Regions from separate parts of the Devosia sp. Leaf64 genome, predicted to be linked through region 1. Evidence: predicted binding sites of a transcription regulator. Region 1 holds the regulator's gene; the other holds the start of a gene.

Region 1 (4,202 bases):
GACCAGCGTGATCTCGTCCGAATTCCGTGAACGCTACCTCGCCAATCCCGAGCATCCTGGCATGTTCGAAGGCAAGGCCGTGGTGTTCGATGGTCCTGAGGATTATCACCACCGGATCGACGATCCGTCGCTCGATATCGATGAAAACACGCTGCTCTTCATGCGTGGCGCTGGTCCGATCGGCTATCCGGGTGCGGCTGAAGTGGTCAACATGCGGCCGCCAGCCTACCTCATCAAGAAGGGCATTCATTCGCTCGCTTGTATCGGTGACGGCCGTCAGTCCGGCACGTCGGGTTCGCCTTCTATCCTCAATGCGTCTCCGGAAGCAGCTGCAGGCGGTAACCTTGCGATCCTCAAGACTGGTGACCGCGTCCGCATCGATCTGAACAAGGGCGAAGCCGATATCCTGATCTCGGCCGAAGAAATCGCGACCCGTCGCGCGGCGCTCGAGGCTGAAGGCGGCTACAAGTATCCCAAGCACCAGACGCCGTGGCAGGAAATCCAGCGCGGTATCGTCGGCCAGCTCGGCGAAGGCGCGATCCTGAAACCGGCTGAAAAGTACCAGCGGATTGCGCAGACAGAAGGCCTGCCAAGGGATAATCATTGATCACTTGATCCTTCGGTCGTCACCACCCGGCTTGTCCGGGTGGTCCATCTTCGAGACGGATGGATTGCCCGGACAAGCCGGGCAATGACGATAGCGGAGAGGACAAACGTTACAGGCCGGGCAGCACAGAGTGCCGCCCGGCCTTTTTTTTGGCTGACGGTTTTTCACGGTGACGGGCGGCCATTGGCTCTACCTGTTTAGACATTGGGAGCCAAAGGCCGCCCGTCACAGGATCCGGAGTTTGCAGCAGGTCCGGGATCAGGCGCGAACGTTATTTCGGTCGCGGCTGCCGTATTTCAACTCCCCGCCCGGATAGGCGCCCCCATCCACCGGCCATTCCGCCCGACCCTGCGTGGGAGCCGTGTGACTGGCGGAATGGGGAGAGTATGGGCGAGGTTTTGGGGAGCGGGGAGAAGATGGATAAGTATTTTGGGGTTTTGGGGTTTACCCCACCTAGTTTGCCATTCGGGCATAGCCCTCATGGCCCTCTCTCCTGAAGTTGCGCCACTGGCGCAATTTTGCCTGCGGCCGGATCGAAGCCATTAGTAGGAGGAGGGACGCATCGAGTTTGCCTAAGTGACAGCCCTTTTCACCGCTGAGATATGAAATCCGCTGCTGCAGGCTAATCGCACTCGGCGTAGAAACGCGATCGCGACTAAAGAATGTCACGCTCAATCCGGATAAGAGCTTAGATGTTCGTGGATGATGCGCCAAGCATCACCGCGCTTGGCGAGCACCGTGGTGCCTCGTCCTGATCCTTCGGCGTCTTTGCCATCGACCACAGCGCGCCAACAGAACCGATAGGTGCAGCTCGCTGCCGTGTCGCCGTCCGCGATCCAGGTGAGGTCTTCAAGCCAGTACGTCTCGTTCTCAAGACGCTGCCATGTTCGTTCGAAGGCACTGCGAATGGCATCGATGCCGGTGAAACTGCCGGAACTGAACCAGAAGACTGCATCGGGATCGATCAGCGGGACCAGCAATGAAAAGTCGTGATGGTTGATCAGGTCGGCATAAGCCGCCATCACCGTTTTGGGTGTGGCGGCGCCGGGCATTAGTATTTGCGGAGGAGGCCGACGAGGCGGCCTTGAACTTTTACGCGATCCGGCGGGAAGATGCGGGTCTCGTAGGCCGGGTTGGCAGCTTCGAGTGCGATAGTGTTGCCCTTGCGCCGGAGGCGTTTGAGGGTGGCCTCTTCGTCATCGACCAGCGCGACGATGATTTCGCCGGTGCTGGCCTGATCCTGCTTTTTGATAACGACCGTGTCGCCATCGAAAATGCCGGCGTCGATCATGGAGTCGCCGCGGACTTCCAACGCATAGTGTTCGCCCGCGCCAAGCATTTCAGGCGGGACCTGAATGGTGTGGGAATGAGTCTGGATCGCCTCGATGGGCGTACCGGCAGCGATGCGCCCCATAACCGGGATCGAGATCGGTCGGGCATAATCCTCCGCGGCGATGCCGCGTGGCTGTGGCGCGCTGACTTTTCCGAGGCTGCCTTCGATAACCGACGGCTCAAACTTGGCTTTGCGCCCGCCGAGGGATGGGTTCATGGAATCCGGCAGCTTGACGACCTCGAGGGCTCTCGCCCGGTTGGGCAGGCGGCGGATGAAGCCACGCTCTTCGAGCGCAGTGATTAACCGATGGATGCCTGACTTCGACGCTAAATCCAGCGCATCCTTCATTTCGTCGAAGGATGGGGGAATGCCGCTTTCCTTCATCCGTTCGTGGATGAACATCAGCAATTCGTGTTGTTTGCGCGTCAGCATCGCCGGTGAGCCCTAGAATCGGAACGGATACGGAACGACTATATGTGTTCCGTCTATGTTCCGCAAGAGTCTCCCATCTTTGCCAAATAGAGGCGCAGTAGAGATTCTCGCTTTCGCCGGAAGACGTCGCGTCAGCGGCAAGACTAGAGCACGGCGGCGAGGTCTTTCGCCAGTTGGGCGAGTTCGGCGTCGTCAGCACGGCCGCTGGCATGGGCGCCGAAGGCGGTGCCCTCGTAGGCAGGGATCAGATGGAAATGGAGATGAAAGACGGTCTGGCCAGCCGGGGCCTCGTTGAACTGGGCGAGGCGGATGCCGTCGGCTTTCGTTACAGTCTGCAGGGCCTTGGCGACGCGTTGGACGAGCGGCATCACCGCCGAAAGGGCCGCGGGATCGGCATCGAGAAGGTTACGCGATGGGGCCTTGGGAATTACGAGGGTGTGACCCTTGGACTGCGGAAAAATGTCGAGCATGACGAGGGCCGTGTCGTCCTCGTAGACCTTGTGGCAAGGCAGTTCGCCCTTGAGGATTTTGGCGAAGATATTGGTTGGGTCGTAGGTCATCAAAGCCTCGGATTATTCGGCAGCGGCGAGCGCTTCGTCGCCGGCATTGTTGGCATATCGGAAGCGGAAGAAATTGAGGACGGCAAGGCCGGTAAGGGTCACCGGTACATATTTGAAGCCGCGGGTGATGAAGAAGAGAGCGATGCCGACCGCCGTTTCCGCCGACATCGCGCCCTTGCCCATGGCGGAGGTGAAGGAGGAGGGGACAATGTGGCGATAGATGAGGTCGTCGGAGCGATAATAGTGGCGGGCGCGGGCAGCGAAGGCGCGCTTCGAACTGGAATAATCGCGCAATTCATCCATGCCCATATCGCCGTGAAATTCGACCTCGGAGCCGAGCGCCCAGACCTCCGGCGCGAGGAGCCTATCCTTGCCCATGAGGGTGAAGCGCTCGATCAGGTCGCGAAACGTGACGTAATTGGCGTTCCAGCAATCGTCCGTTTTGGCGCCGTGCGAAAGGATCAGAACGTCGGCGCGCGCGAGCTTTTCGTCCATCGCGGCGTAATTTCCGGCGGTGAAATCGACGCCGGACTTTGCCGTTTCGACAATGCCGCCCCGCTTTTCGAGTGCTTTGACCATGGCCGAGCCGAAGGCGCCGCTTGCGCCGGTGATGAGGAAGCGCCGGCCAGCAATCTGGCAGGTGGTGCCGACCAGGAGATCAAAGGTATTGGCAAAGGAGGAGAAGAAATTGTGCGGATAGACGTGGTGCATGGCGTGGTAATTGTTGTTGACCCACAAGAGGCCTTGCTTGCCGCCCACGCGGTCCATCGACATGTGATTGTAGTCGAGCCCTTCCTCGCGGAGGGTCAGCGCGAACATGACGGTGCGGATGACGGCAACGACGGCCACGGGCTGCCAAGGCAGCGCGAGGAGGAACAGCGCGATTGCGGCCATCGAGGTCAAATATTCGGGCAGGACGTGAAACCAGATATTCTGGCGGGCATAGGCCGGATTGACCTGCATATCGAGACCGAGGAATTTATGGTGGACCCAGTGCCAGGACGAGAAGGTGCGCAGCAGCGGGATCTTGGAATTTTCCCAGCGGTGCAGCAGCCAGTGCAGGGTGTCGAACAGGGTCGTTGCCACTACGAAGACAAGAAGAGCTTCGATAATGAAGGCGACGACATCCCACAAATCCATTAGTCCCGGGTCTCCTGATCACTTGATGCGCGCTGTCTAGCACAATCGATCGGCTGGGGCTAACGCTCCTGCCGATCGCCGCGCCGGTATGGCGTAAACCCTTCAAGCGCCTCTTGTTCCCGCTCAACGG
Region 2 (4,202 bases), on a different contig from region 1:
CAATTTATTGGGCAGTGATCACGTCGATCAAACCCGATGGCGAGGTGATTTCGGGGAGCAATTCGCTGATCCCCAATCGGGTGGTGTTCGACAGCTATATCCACATCTGGAACAACACCAATATCGGCATCTGGTACATCAACTCGATGGTGACTTCGCTGATCATTACGGCGTTGGTGATTGTTTCCTCGGCCGGTTGCGCCTATGCGCTGAGCCAGCTCGATTTTCCCGGGCGGCGGGTGATCTATGTGCTGATCCTGGCCTGTTTCATGGTGCCCATGCAGGCGCTGATCGTGAACCACTTCGTGCTGATGGCGCAGTTCAAGCTGTTGAACACCTGGGCCGGTATCATCCTGCCGCAGCTGATCGTGCCGGTGGTGATCATCGTCTATAAGCAGTTCTTCGATAGCGTGCCGAAGGAATTTCGCGAGGCGGCGCAGATGGATAGTGCGGGGCACCTCAAGATCCTGTTCCGCATCTATCTGCCGATGAACTGGGGCGTAACGGCCGCATTGGCGATCATCACCTTTATCGGTGCCTGGAATTCCTTCCTCTGGCCTTTCCTTGCCGCGACCGGCGAAGCGACGATGACCGTTCCCGTGGGTATCACGCAGGTGAAGGATGCCTATGGCATTGTCTATGGGAAGTTGATGGCCTCGGCCGTCGTTGCCGGTCTGCCTGTGGCGGTCCTTTACCTCATCTTCCAAAAGCGCGTGACGCAGGCCATCATGCTCTCGGCAGGGGTCAAGGGTTGAACCCCTGCGCGCGATAGAGACAATGGCCGCTCAGAAAAGACTTTGCTGCGCCTTAGGCTTTGGCGCTTGCGGCGTCGCTTCGCCGCGGCGCTTCAGTTCCTGCTCGGCGCTGAAGCGCGTGTCGATGTCGCGGTCGCGCGCCAACTCGTCGAGCGCATCGAGTGAAATCTGCTCCCAGGCTTTCCCGCGTTCCGGACCGGAACGCACCCGTGGCAGAAGGCCCGGCAGCTTGCTCCAGGCAATCAACTGTTCGGCTGAAGTTTCATTGAGCATATCGCGCAGGTGATGCGCCGTCACATACGCGTCCGGCATGGCGCGGTGGGCTGGGAGGCCGATCTCGTGCACGAGGCCCTCGGGCATGCGCTGATACCGCAGCATCTGGTTGGAAAAGCCTTCAAGCTTGGGCCAAACGCGCAAGGCGCTTTTCCAGGTGCAGATCCACGGCGCGCCGCCCGTTAAACGCGGCGTGCAATAGCGCTGTTCGAAGGCTGCGCGATGCGCCGCCAAAGCGATGACGCCATCCTGCGGCTGCAAAACAGTCGGGGCTATGTCACGCCAGAAAGGCGCATCGGCGACGAAGGCATCGAGAATATGGTGTATCGCCATTGTCTCGGGTGTGATGGGACGGCCCGGATTGACGAAAAGCGCGCCGCGCTCGTCGTTGACCTGCCAGGGGCCGCCCTCGATGGACACCACATCCTGCCAACCGATCTCGCAGACATCCGTAGCCGCATCGCCCGATGTCTCGAGGTCGATGACCCGTATCCTCCTGATGGACATGACCGATCCTTGCTGCATGAAGCCATAACGGACCATTGCTCACTAGGATGCACAAGCCCGGTTGCTGCGATCACGTCGATATCGTGATGGCGTGAGCCCAAGGAAGGCTTGCGAACAAAAAGAGAATATCATCCCCTGTCGGCTTATTGCGGGGATCGATTCGTGCTTGCCGACACCACCTATCTTGATGCGCTCAACACCAATCAGCGGGCGGCTGTTGTGCATGGGGTTGGGGAAGCAAAGCCCGGCCCACTGCTGGTCATCGCGGGGGCCGGCTCGGGCAAGACCAATACACTGGCGCACCGCGTAGCGCATCTCATAGCCAATGGCGCAGACCCCAGGCGCATACTGTTGCTGACCTTTTCGCGCCGCGCCGCCAGCGAAATGGCCCGGCGTGTCGAGCGCATTGCGGGTCGTGTTCTCGGCATTGGGGAAGGCGCAGTCGCTGATGCTCTGACCTGGGCCGGGACTTTTCACGGGATCGGCGCGCGATTGCTGCGCGAATATGCGCATCAGATCGGTCTCGACCCTGCTTTCACGATCCATGATCGCGAAGACTCCGCCGATCTCATGAACCTCGTCCGTCATGAACAGCAGTTTAGCGAAACCAAGACGCGGTTTCCGACCAAGGGCACCTGCCTTGCTATCTATTCGCGTGTGGTCAATGCGCAGGCCGACTTCGACGAGGTTTTGAAATCGGTCTTTCCCTGGTGCGCCATGTGGTCTGCCGAATTGCGTCAGCTTTTCAGCGCCTATGTCGAAGCCAAGCAGCAGCAGAATGTTCTCGATTACGACGACCTCCTGCTCTATTGGGCCGGGATCATGGCTGAGCCGATGATTGCCGAGCAGATGTCGAGCCTTTTCGACCATATCCTCGTCGATGAGTATCAGGACACCAACCGGCTACAGTCCTCGATCCTGCTCGCTTTGCGTCCGGACGGGCGCGGCATGACGGTGGTCGGCGATGATGCGCAATCGATCTATTCTTTCCGCGCCGCGACCGTGCGCAATATCCTCGACTTTCCGAGCGCCTTTTCGCCGACCGCAGAGATCGTCACACTCGATCGCAACTATCGCTCCACCCAAACGATCCTTGCCGCGGCCAATGCCGTGATCGAGCAGGCAAGCGAGCGCTTTACCAAAAATCTCTGGTCCGAAAGGCACTCCGAGGCCAAGCCTTTCCTCGTCACCGTCAAGGATGAGGCCGATCAGGTAGGCTATATCGCCAAGTCTATTCTGGAGGCGCGCGAGGCGGGCACTGCGCTCAAGGAACAGGCCGTGCTGTTCCGCACATCGAGCCATTCCGGGCCGCTCGAAATTGAGCTGACCCGCCGTAACATTCCCTTCGTCAAATTCGGCGGGTTGAAATTTCTCGACGCGGCCCACGTGAAGGACGTGCTGGCGCTTTTGCGATGGGTTGAAAACCCGCGAGATCGGGTTGCCGGTTTTCGCGTGCTGCAACTCATGCCGGGCGTCGGGCCGGGAACGGCTGGCCGAGCCCTTGATGCCATCGCCGCCCATGCCGATCCCGCATGGGCTTTTTCCGAGGTTCCGCCGCCTATCAAGGCCGGCCAGCATTGGCTTGATCTCGTCAGCATGGTCGGCCGGCTTTCGGCGCGCGAAATCTCTTGGCCGCTTGATATGGCTTATATCCGCCAATGGTACGAGCCGCTGCTGGAGGCCAATTACGAAGATGCAGCTATCCGGTCGGCTGACATCGTCCAGCTCGAACAGATCGCCTCTGGCTATCCGAGCCGCGACCGGTTTCTCACTGAACTGACCCTTGATCCTCCCGACGCCACCAGCGACCAGCCCGGCGTGCCCTTGCGCGACGAGGATTATCTCATTCTCTCGACCATCCACTCGGCAAAGGGGCAGGAGTGGAAATCGGTGCATGTTCTCAATGTCGTCGATGGCTGCATTCCGTCCGATCTCGGCACGGGATCCACGCATGAGATCGAAGAAGAGCGCCGGCTTCTCTATGTCGCCATGACCCGCGCCAAGGACGAATTGCATCTGCTCGTGCCGCAGCGCTTCTATGTGACCCAGCAGACGAGGAATGGCGATCGCCACCTCTATGCGCAACGCACCCGCTTCATCCCACGGTCGATGACCGCATTTTTCGATGACATCTTATGGCCGCCGGTTACGCCAATCCGCGAAGGCGTCGGCCCGGCGCGGCCAGCGGTCGTCGACATCGCCGCCAAGATGCGCGGCATGTGGTAGTGTCAGGTGTCGTTTCCGAGCGCAGCGTACCATTCGGCATAGGGCGTGTTGCGCGCGAGATGTCGGTTGTAATCCGGCGCACCATCGTCCCACCAGACAGGGCCACGCTCGCCAAGCGCGACCTTGGCTTCATCGACAGCAGCGCGCGCCGCTTTTCGCGCCGCATCATCATTTTTTGCGAGACCGACGACGCGTCGCGCGGCCATCAATTTTTGGACCCAATGTGTGCGGTCAGTCTCGCTGAGTGAAGGATTGCTCTTGCGCCAGAGCCGGCCGCGCACGACGAAATATCGCCCGTCTGGTGTGGTCGGATAGTGCTTTACCTCTTTGGTAGCCATGGCCTCGTCACTCGGAGAAACGGAGACTCCATCCGCGATCGCTACCCGAAGGGGAGCGGTAGTCGACATCAGGGACCCACTGATACCGCCCAAAGAACCACTT

Evidence for each region. The regulator LexA, encoded in region 1, represses DNA repair genes until DNA is damaged. The targets are predictions, from matches to a motif close to TGTTCNNNNTGTGTTCNG.
Region 2: the regulator LexA is predicted to act here: its motif matches at 1,646-1,663, upstream of ASE94_RS16000 (ATP-dependent helicase).

The regions. Positions count from the first base shown of each region.
Region 1 covers NZ_LMLO01000018.1:230,159-234,360, reverse strand. The annotation lists gene ASE94_RS10305 (IlvD/Edd family dehydratase) at 1-607, shown strand, start outside; gene ASE94_RS10300 (nuclear transport factor 2 family protein) at 1,279-1,659, opposite strand; gene lexA (transcriptional repressor LexA) at 1,659-2,372, opposite strand; gene ASE94_RS10290 (HIT family protein) at 2,516-2,935, opposite strand; gene ASE94_RS10285 (hypothetical protein) at 2,945-4,072, opposite strand; gene ASE94_RS10280 (GNAT family N-acetyltransferase) at 4,132-4,202, opposite strand, start outside.
Region 2 covers NZ_LMLO01000021.1:638,854-643,055, forward strand. The annotation lists gene ASE94_RS15990 (carbohydrate ABC transporter permease) at 1-755, shown strand, start outside; gene ASE94_RS15995 (exonuclease domain-containing protein) at 786-1,535, opposite strand; gene ASE94_RS16000 (ATP-dependent helicase) at 1,698-3,761, shown strand; gene ASE94_RS16005 (hypothetical protein) at 3,764-4,099, opposite strand; gene ASE94_RS16010 (family 43 glycosylhydrolase) at 4,107-4,202, opposite strand, start outside.